3 regions of the Pseudomonas sp. AC239 genome follow, and region 2 is predicted to be linked to each of the others. Evidence: predicted binding sites of a transcription regulator. Region 2 holds the regulator's gene; each other region holds the start of a gene.

Region 1 (3,273 bases), 3.3 Mb from region 2:
GCCGGTCACTCCTGAGCCTGAGCCCGAAGCGCAGCCGGAAGCAGTCGTTGAAACCGAACTGGACAGCGGCAATGACGATAAGCCTGCGCCGGATATCAGCGGTGGCAGGCCCTGAATCGAAGGTAAACATCGGCGCATAAAAAAGGGCAGTCCTGTGCGGGACTGCCCTTTTTATTGGTCACTGCGACTCAGAGATCGTCTTTGTCGAAACGCCGTGCTTCACGCTGCAACTGGTAAACGAAACGCTCGACGTTGCGCGCAGCCTGGCCACTGATGTTGTGGAAGCGCAGCCCGGCGAAGGTGATGTTGAGTTTTTCTTCGAAATGCAGATAGCGCAGTTCGACGGATGTTGGCTGGTTGCCGAACAGCGGCGGGGCGATCAGGCGATCGTAGACCTGGCCCAGTTGCAGGCGATCAGTGATGTCGCCTTCGAAGCGGAACTTGCAACCGGTCGCAGAAATATCCAGCAGCTTGCCCTGCAGAGGAACCTTGAGCTTTTCGCCGCCCAGTTCAACGCTGACCAGATCTGTGAGCTTCAACGCAGCGCGGAAAGCGTTGCGGCGCTGGTGATAGACCACTTCGCTCGGCAGGTCGCCGGTGTAGAAACGGTCACCGTCGGATTCTTCGATGTTCAGCGTGCCGTTGCATTCCCAGGCGATGCGCACGCCGTCGTGAAAGCCTTCAACCTTGAACGGCTCGCCAGCCTGGAGGAAACGCTCGCCATCGCGCGGGATCATTTCGTCCAGCGCGATCGTCGCGGTTTCGCGGTCGACCTTGATCAGGTAACTCTGAAAACGCTGGCTGCGTTCATGGAAGGTGATGATCAGCGGATCGTGGCTGTCTTGCAGCTGGCGCAGGTTGCTGGAGATTTCCAGTGGCGTGGTGAGCACCTTCGGAGGCTGCGGAGCATCATCCGCGCTTAGGGTGTTGGACACGGTTCTTCAATCTCCAGACAAAATAAGACTACGACTGGCCAGTATTTTGCCAGCATGTTGCGCAAGTGGATAGTGCAGGGCCAGCGAATGGCTCATGCCTGGCTGAGCGTTCGCGGCTTGACCGGTTTGGCAAAGGTGCCGCTGGCGTCGTACAGCGCTGGCGGCTCACCGCCGGTGAGGATCTTCAGCTGGTTGGCCGTAGTCGCCTGCTGGATCTGGATCGACTGGCCGTTCTTGATGTTGGCTGCCTGGCATTGGGCGATCAGCGCGGTCAGGGCATCGCCCTGGGTCAGCAACTGGTCGCCAATGCTCGACTGGCTGGCCAGTTGCTCAAGACCTGTGCGATCGGTCGGCAGGTTGAGGCTGGCGAGGATTTCGCTGCGCTTGCGGCCATGCTGCTCGAGCAGAATGATCAACGCTTGCTTGGTCGCCAGAATTTCTTCCAGCAACGGCATGTCGCGACCATGCAAAGCGAGGGATTCGGTTTGCAATAACTCCAGCAATTGTTGCGCTGGAGCAAAGTCGTCGTTGATCAGTTGCAATAAGTTAGTGTCGTGCATGGCTGGCCTTGGGGTTTAAGCGTCCAAAAGCCTGGCGCCGGCAAAAGCCTAGCGCTGGGCTTCGAAGTTGAGCAGTTTGCTGGCTACACGGTTGCTGTCGACTTTATAGCTGCCATCGGCAATCGCGGCTTTCAACTCGGCCACTCGGGCTTTGTCGACAGCAGGCTGATCGCGCAGCTTGTCAGTGACCTTCTGCAACTGTTGAGCCTCATTGCTGAGGTGTACCGACTCCCCGCTTTTGGCGACATTGGCCTGTTCGGCCTGGGTATTCAGCGGCGCGGAGGGGCTGTTTTCAGCGCTTTCCTTGGCGTTGCTGGTACGTGTGCTGCCGGTTAGTGACGAGGAACTGTTCAATCGGTTGAAATCGATAACCATGATAAAAAACCTCTGGGAATTTGGACGCTTGCCATGTTTTCGGCTATCCCCTGAAAAACTTTAGGCCCAATCAACCATAAGCTTGCATGCGCCGCTGCGAGACCTGCTGCGGCACAGTTTAGGGAAGCGACGGGATCGGCGCCAGTTTTCTCCGCGAGGCTTTTACATGGCCACTTCGACCTGTCCCGGCGCAATCACCTGCGCCTTGATAACTCTTTGAGAATTAAGGTTTTTTACGCGAATCTGTTCTTTCATGCCGCCATTGGAGAGTGCTTCCCCCGGCATGCGTACGGCGAGGGTGCCGCTGCGCGCTGTGATCACCACCTGGTCACCCTTGCGCACGACTTCGGCCTGCTCCAGATGCACCTGCGTGATGACCTGATCGGCTACCGTTGGTCGGGTCAATTTCTGCCCGATCGCTTCGTCGACGGAGGTGAGGAAACCCTGATTGATCGTGCTGACATCGCGCTCGCGCAACGTCACGTCCTGCGGCTCGATGATACCGGCGCGTTTCAGCGGACGAGTGGTAGTCACGATCTCGCGAAACAGGCGGACTTGAGCGGGCACGAACACTGTCCAGGGCGAACTGCCTTCGCAGCGGACCTTCACCGTAACGCGCCCCAGCGGGCGCGCCGGGCTCTCCAGCGTGGCTGTCAATTCCTTGTCGCACATCGGCATGCGCATGCGCGGGTCGAGCTGGTTGACTTCGATTTCGTAGCGGCCTTCGGTTTGACTGGAAGCCAAATAGTCTTCTACGGTGAATTCAAGAAAGCCCTGAGTCACGCCGATAAGCATATCAGGCAAGGTAACCGCATCTGCATGGGCAGGACTGCCAGCAAGCAAGCAGCAAACGGCGGACACCGCGCAAAGCCCTTTGCGAAGGGTAGATGTCAGGCGTCGGGAAAATGTCGTTTGAGCGTTCATACGAGTTAAAAAGCAAGCGCCGTGCCGTTTAGCAATGAATGTGCGTCGCAACAACACTTGGCGTTGATGTAGGAGTCTGGGCATGGCTGGTGTAATGGATTCGGTGAACCAGCGCACGCAACTGGTAGGGCAGAATCGCCTCGAGCTGCTGTTGTTCCGTCTCGACGGGCCGCAGCTCTACGGGATCAACGTGTTCAAGGTACGGGAAGTGTTGCAATGCCCGTCCCTGACCTTGATGCCCAAATCCAGTCCTGTCGTGTGCGGGGTAGCGAATATACGGGGAGCGACCATTCCGATCCTGGATCTGGCAATGGCAACGGGCTCCGGTGCGTTGAAAGACAAGAACAGCCCGTTCGTGATCATCACGGAGTACAACACCAAGACCCAGGGTTTCCTGGTCCGCTCGGTGGAGCGCATCGTCAACATGAACTGGGAAGAGATCCATCCGCCGCCCAAGGGTACCGGCCGCGATCACTACC
Region 2 (3,273 bases):
AATGTTGCGCTGGTCAGTATGGACAGCTTCCGCATCGGCGCGCAGGAACAATTGAAAACCCTCGGGCGCATCCTCAACGTGCCGGTAACGCACGTCGATCCGGGTCAGTCGCTGGTGCAGGCATTGGATCCACTGCTACGCAAACGCGTGGTTTTGATCGATACTGCCGGCCTGCAAGCCAGTGATCCGGCGTTGCGCATGCAGCTTGAGAGCCTGGCCGGGCGTGGCATTCGCTCGAAAAATTATCTGGTCCTGGCAACCACCAGCCAGAAACAGGTTCTAACCGCCGCTTATCACAGTTACAAGCGTTGCGGGCTGGCCGGCTGCATCCTGACTAAACTGGATGAAACGGCCAGTCTCGGCGAAGTGTTGAGCCTGGCGATCAGTCATGAATTGCCGGTCGCGTACCTGACCGATGGCCCACGGATTCCGGATGATTTGCATCTGCCGCGTCGTCATCAGCTGGTCAGCCGCGCCGTCAGCGTGCAAATGCAGGAAGAACCCAGCGAAGAAGCCATGGCTGACATGTTCGCTGATATCTATCACAGCCCGACCAAGCAGGTTGGCTGAGGTAATCATGAACAGTTTTTGTACCTACATCGATGGTCTGCCACGCATTGTTCCGATCAGGAACGCGCAGCCAGTAATGTGGCCTCCGTCTATGCAAGACAAGGTAAAGAAATAACATGGGCAGCATGCATCCCGTACAGGTGATCGCGGTGACCGGCGGCAAAGGTGGCGTCGGCAAGACTAACGTGTCAGTGAACTTGTCGCTGGCGCTGGCAGAGCTTGGCCGTCGGGTCATGCTGCTGGACGCCGACCTCGGCCTGGCGAACGTCGACGTTCTGCTGGGGCTGACACCCAAGCGCACACTGGCCGACGTCATCGAAGGCCGTTGCGAACTGCGCGACGTGCTGTTGCAGGGCCCGGGCGGGATTCGCATCGTGCCGGCGGCCTCCGGCACGCAGAGCATGGTGCACCTGAGTCCTGCGCAGCACGCCGGCCTGATCCAGGCGTTCAGCGACATCGGCGACAATCTCGACGTGCTGGTGATCGACACCGCTGCGGGCATTGGTGACTCGGTAGTCAGTTTCGTGCGCGCCGCCCAGGAAGTCTTGCTGGTGGTCTGCGACGAGCCGACTTCGATCACCGACGCTTACGCGCTGATCAAGTTGCTCAATCGCGACTACGGCATGAACCGCTTCCGCGTGCTGGCCAACATGGCGCAGAGCCCGCAGGAAGGGCGCAACCTGTTCGCCAAGTTGACCAAGGTCACGGATCGCTTTCTCGACGTCGCCCTACAATACGTCGGCGCCGTGCCGTACGACGAAAGCGTGCGCAAGGCAGTGCAGAAGCAGCGCGCCGTCTACGAAGCCTTTCCCCGTTCCAAGTGCGCGCTGGCCTTCAAGGCCATCGCCCAGAAGGTCGACACCTGGCCGCTGCCGGCCAACCCGCGCGGGCATCTGGAATTTTTCGTCGAGCGTCTCGTGCAGCAAACCGCAGGGCCTGTGATATGACCGCCAGTGGCATGAATCTTTATAAAAAGTCGGCGCGTGACGCGCAATACGAATTGATCGAGCGCTACGCGCCACTGGTCAAGCGCATTGCCTATCACTTGCTGGCACGCCTGCCGGCCAGCGTGCAGGTCGAAGACCTGATCCAGGCCGGGATGATCGGTTTGCTCGAAGTCTCGACCAAATACGACGCCAGCAAAGGCGCCAGTTTCGAAACGTACGCGGGCATTCGAATCCGCGGCGCGATGCTCGATGAAGTGCGCAAAGGGGACTGGGCGCCACGCTCGGTTCACCGTAATACCAGGATGGTCAGCGACGCGATTCGCTCGATTGAAGCTAAAACCGGCCGTGACGCTAAAGATCACGAGGTTGCGGCCGAACTCCAATTGAGTCTCGACGATTACTACGGGATTCTGAATGACACCTTGGGCAGCCGCCTGTTCAGTTTCGACGACCTGTTGCAGGACGGCGAACACGAAGGGCTGCACGAGGATGGCGCGAGTGCTCATATGGAGCCGTCACGCGATCTGGAAGATGAACGCTTCCAGTCGGCGCTGGCGGACGCGATTGCCAATTTGCCGGAGCGTGAGCGACTGGTGTTGGCGCTGTACTACGACGAAGAGCTGAACCTCAAGGAAATCGGTGAAGTCCTTGGCGTCAGTGAATCGCGGGTCAGCCAGTTACACAGCCAGTGCGCGGCCCGTCTGCGGGGGCGTTTGGGGGAGTGGCGAGCGCGCTGAAGGCAGTGTGGGGACACTGCGAAACGAGGCTGGTGCGGTGATGAACGGCGCCGGTCTCGATCCGTTGTGCTCCAGACAAACTTCGAGTGCTATGCCGATTGATTGAAGTGGCGCGTCCAGGTGCTGGGCGCGTTTAAGACTGCTTGGAGGTCGAATTGAACAAAGACATGAAAATCCTCATCGTTGATGACTTCTCAACGATGCGGCGGATCATCAAGAACCTGCTGCGCGATCTTGGGTTCACCAACACCGTCGAGGCCGACGATGGCGTCACCGCCATTCCGGTGCTCAACAGCGGCAGCATCGACTTTCTGGTAACGGACTGGAACATGCCGGGCATGACCGGTATCGACCTGCTGCGTCACGTGCGCGCCGATGAAAAACTCAAGCACCTCCCGGTGTTGATGGTGACTGCTGAAGCCAAGCGCGAGCAGATCATCGAGGCCGCTCAGGCCGGTGTGAACGGTTACGTAGTCAAACCTTTCACGGCTCAAGCGTTGAAAGACAAAATCGAGAAGATTTTCGAACGCATCGGCTGATGAATGCGCGGGGGAGCTATGGAGCATAACGAATCATCACAGGGCGATTTCGAATCGACCCTGAAAAAACACGCAGTCGAACTGGTCGAGAGCCTTGAAAAAGGCAAGTTCGGCGACGCGGTGCAACTGATCCATGAGCTCAATCAGACCCGTGACCGCGGCCTGTATCAGGAAGTGGGCAAGCTCACACGTGAACTGCACAGTGCGATCGTCAATTTCCAGATCGATCCGCACATGCCGCAGGCTGAGGAAGTGTCGCAAATCACCGACGCCACCGAACGCCTGGGCTATGTGGTCAAGCTGACGGAAGCCGCGGCCAACCGCACCATGGATCTGGTGGAAAGCGCCACGCCGGTGGTCAACAGTCTCGCTGATGAAGCGCAGACCTTGAGCGCCGATTGGGGCCGCTTCATGCGTCGCGAGGTCGGGGCTGAAGAGTTCCGCGAACTGGCGCGCCGGGTCGACGGTTTTCTGTCACGC
Region 3 (3,273 bases), 1.2 Mb from region 2:
CCAGTCCCGCCTGTTCGATGGTCAATTGCGAGGCCTTGCTGCTGTCGCCAATCACCTTCACCGCAGCCTCGGAGTGGTTCTGCAAACGCTCGATCATCGACTGAATCTCCGCCGTCGATTTCTGCGTACGCTGCGCCAACAACCGGACCTCATCTGCCACCACGGCAAACCCGCGACCCTGTTCACCCGCACGCGCCGCTTCAATCGCCGCATTTAGTGCCAACAGGTTGGTCTGTTCGGCAATCGAACGGATCACCTCCAGAACGCTGCCGATCTGCGTACTTTCTGCAGCCAAGGTGCGAATCACCTCAACCGCTTGATCGATGGTCCCGGAAAGCTTGTCGATCTGTTGCAGGCTGCCGTCAATGTTGATCTGGCCCTGTTGCGCCTGCGCTTCGGCATCGCGCATTTCGGCGGCGGCGTGTTCGGCGTTTTTCGCCACGTCCTGCACGCCGTAGGTGACTTCGTTGATCGCCGTGGCCACCAGTTCCATCTGCTGCGATTGCTGCTGACTGCGCTGCTGCGCTTGCGAGGCGTCATTGCCCAGTTCGCTGGAAGACTGACCCAAAGCGCTGGCCGAGACCTGCAAGTCTCCAATCACTCGGCGCAATTTGGCAGTGAAGGCATTGAAGTGATGGGCAAGCTCGGTGACTTCATCCTTGCCATGGGTATCGAGGCTGCGGGTCAGGTCGCTTTCGCCGCTGGCGATGTTGGCCATGGCGTTCACGGTTTCCTGCAACGGACGAACGATGCTGCGCGCGATCAGAATCACCAGCAGCGCCATGATCAGCGCAATTGCCAGACCGATTGCCGAGGCCTTGATCATCTGTCCCTGGAATTCGGCCTGCACATCGTCGACGTACACACCGGAACCGATCACCCAGCCCCACGGCTCAAAGAGCTTCACATATGAGGTCTTGGCTACGGGATCAGTCGCTCCCGGTTTCGGCCAGCGATAATTGACCATGCCCGCGCCCTTGGCCTTGGCGATGGCGACCATCTCGTTGAACACCGCAAAACCGTCCGGGTCGCGGATCGCCGAGAGGTTCTGGCCTTCGAGTTTGGGGTTGGTCGGGTGCATGACCATCACGGGCGTGAGGTCGTTGATCCAGAAATAGTCGCTCTGGTCATAGCGCAGGCCACGGATCGCGGTCAGTGCCTGCTTTTGCGCCGCGTCCCTGGTCAGGGTGCCGGCGGTTTCCAGGCCATGGTAATAGTTCAGCAGGCCGCTGGCGGTCTGCACCACATGCTGGGTTTTCTGCGCCTTGGCGTGGTAGAGGTCGTCGTGGATCTGCTTGAGCATCAGCACGCCCAAGGTCAGCAACATGACCATCGCCACGATCAAGATGAGCCACAAGCGTCGGCTGATCGACACACTGCGCAAGCTGTTCATAACGCTGTCACTCCGGATTCTTGTTCTTGTAATAAATGATCGCCAGCATCCAGCCACCGCTGAGTGCTCGGGACTGCGCCAGCCAAGCCATGCAGCGCGGGGAGCGCTATTAAGGCTTGTCTGTTAGGATTTCGGCCCCGCGCGCAAAAACCTGAATCCGGTTTTGACATTTCACGGAATTTTTACCGTTTCGTGTGGATCCTGTGCGCGCGCAATCGCTACAGCTTTTACCGGCTACGCTGGACGCAGTGAACGAAAAAATACTATCGGGGCATGCCGTCGCGCATCGCTCTCTGGGGGATTGATGGATCTTTGGACTGCCTTGCAGGCACTGATACTAGGAGTTGTAGAAGGGCTGACGGAGTTTTTGCCCATTTCGAGTACCGGACACCAGATCATCGTCGCCGACTTGCTGAACTTCGGCGGCGAGCGGGCCATGGCGTTCAACATCATCATTCAGCTCGGCGCGATTCTCGCGGTGGTCTGGGAGTTTCGCCGCAAGATCCTCGACGTGGTGATCGGCTTGCCGACCCAGCCAAGCGCTCGGCGTTTTACGGCTAATCTGCTGATCGCGTTTTTGCCCGCCGTGGTGCTCGGAGTGATCTTTGCCGATCTGATTCACGAATACCTGTTCAACCCGATCACCGTGGCGGCAGCGCTGGTTATCGGCGGGATCATCATGTTGTGGGCCGAACAACGTCAACATGAAGTCCACGCCGAAACCGTTGACGAGATCCGCTGGACCGATGCGCTGAAAATCGGTTTCGCGCAATGCCTGGCAATGATTCCCGGCACTTCGCGCTCCGGTTCGACGATCATTGGCGGCTTGCTGTTCGGCCTGTCGCGCAAGACTGCAACCGAGTTTTCGTTCTTCCTCGCCATGCCGACCATGGTGGGTGCGGCGGTATATTCGGGCTACAAATACCGCGATCTGTTTGTGCCAGCGGATTTCCCGGTGTTCGCGATTGGTTTCGTCACCGCGTTTGTTTTCGCCATGATCGCTGTGCGCGGTTTGCTCAAGTTCATCGGCAACCACAGCTATGCAGCGTTTGCCTGGTACCGAATAGCGTTCGGCCTGTTCATTCTCGCGACCTGGCAATTCGGCTGGGTGGACTGGTCGGCGGCCAAGCCATGAACGATTCGCGCGCGCAGCGCCCGCAAGGACGAGCTTCTGGCGGGCGCCTTCAGCATGTGAAGTTGAAGCTTTTGATGCTGTTGATCGTCTGCGCGCTGCCGCTGTTCGGCTCACTGTCCATGTGGCTCAGTGGCCTCTCGCGGGTGCCGCTGGCGGCGTACGGGATTGTCAGTGTGCTGGCGTTTGTTCTGTACTGGGCCGACAAGCGCAAGGCCCGCGCCGATGCGTGGCGCACCCCGGAAAACATCCTGCATGCGGTAGAACTGGCGGGCGGCTGGCCGGGGGCGTTGATCGCCCAGCAAGTGTTTCGGCACAAGACGCGCAAGGTGTCGTTTCAGATTCTGTTCTGGGTGATCGTGCTGCTGCATCAGGTGTTCTGGATTGACCAGATTTTTCTCGGATCAAACTTGCTGTCGCTGATTTAACGTCCACCGAAAATCCCCTGTGGGAGCGAGCCTGCTCGCGAAAGCAATCTCATCCTCGCTGATGAGTCGCCTGACAAACCGCCTTCGCGAGCAGGCTCGCTCCCACAGAATTTGCGTGCTTACAAAAGCAGGCCGATTTGCGTTTTTTTAGGCAACTTGCTCACCACCAGTTGATGCGACCGCTGCAACAGCGCCTGCAATTCCTCGGCACTCAGCGGGTAGGGCGGGTGCATGATGATCCACTGCGCCCGCGCCAGATACGGCGCCGGATGAACCCCCGGGCGGTCGCAATGGCCGAGAAACAGATCCTTGTCGACCTT

Evidence for each region. The regulator FliA, encoded in region 2, starts transcription of late flagellar genes. The targets are predictions, from matches to a motif close to CTAAAGTTTNNNNNNNNNNNGCCGNTAA.
Region 1: a site for FliA is predicted at 1,907-1,934, ahead of flgM (flagellar biosynthesis anti-sigma factor FlgM). Genes of this name have one in related genera too.
Region 3: a site for FliA is predicted at 1,522-1,549, ahead of ACZ0AZ_RS22460 (methyl-accepting chemotaxis protein). Genes of this name have one in related genera too.

Annotation. Positions count from the first base shown of each region.
Region 1 is NZ_OZ409864.1:375,535-378,807, reverse strand. Features, by position in the region: gene ACZ0AZ_RS01780 (MFS transporter) at 1-115, shown strand, start outside; gene ACZ0AZ_RS01775 (flagellar brake protein) at 189-935, opposite strand; gene ACZ0AZ_RS01770 (flagella synthesis protein FlgN) at 1,028-1,495, opposite strand; gene flgM (flagellar biosynthesis anti-sigma factor FlgM) at 1,544-1,870, opposite strand; gene flgA (flagellar basal body P-ring formation chaperone FlgA) at 2,033-2,794, opposite strand; gene ACZ0AZ_RS01755 (chemotaxis protein CheV) at 2,877-3,273, shown strand, end outside.
Region 2 is NZ_OZ409864.1:3,706,031-3,709,303, forward strand. Features, by position in the region: gene flhF (flagellar biosynthesis protein FlhF) at 1-570, shown strand, start outside; gene fleN (flagellar synthesis regulator FleN) at 687-1,517, shown strand; gene fliA (RNA polymerase sigma factor FliA) at 1,514-2,254, shown strand; gene ACZ0AZ_RS16890 (chemotaxis response regulator CheY) at 2,422-2,793, shown strand; gene ACZ0AZ_RS16895 (protein phosphatase CheZ) at 2,812-3,273, shown strand, end outside.
Region 3 is NZ_OZ409864.1:4,920,787-4,924,059, forward strand. Features, by position in the region: gene ACZ0AZ_RS22460 (methyl-accepting chemotaxis protein) at 1-1,393, opposite strand, end outside; gene ACZ0AZ_RS22465 (undecaprenyl-diphosphate phosphatase) at 1,698-2,528, shown strand; gene ACZ0AZ_RS22470 (DUF1294 domain-containing protein) at 2,525-2,953, shown strand; gene ACZ0AZ_RS22475 (MmcQ/YjbR family DNA-binding protein) at 3,073-3,273, opposite strand, start outside.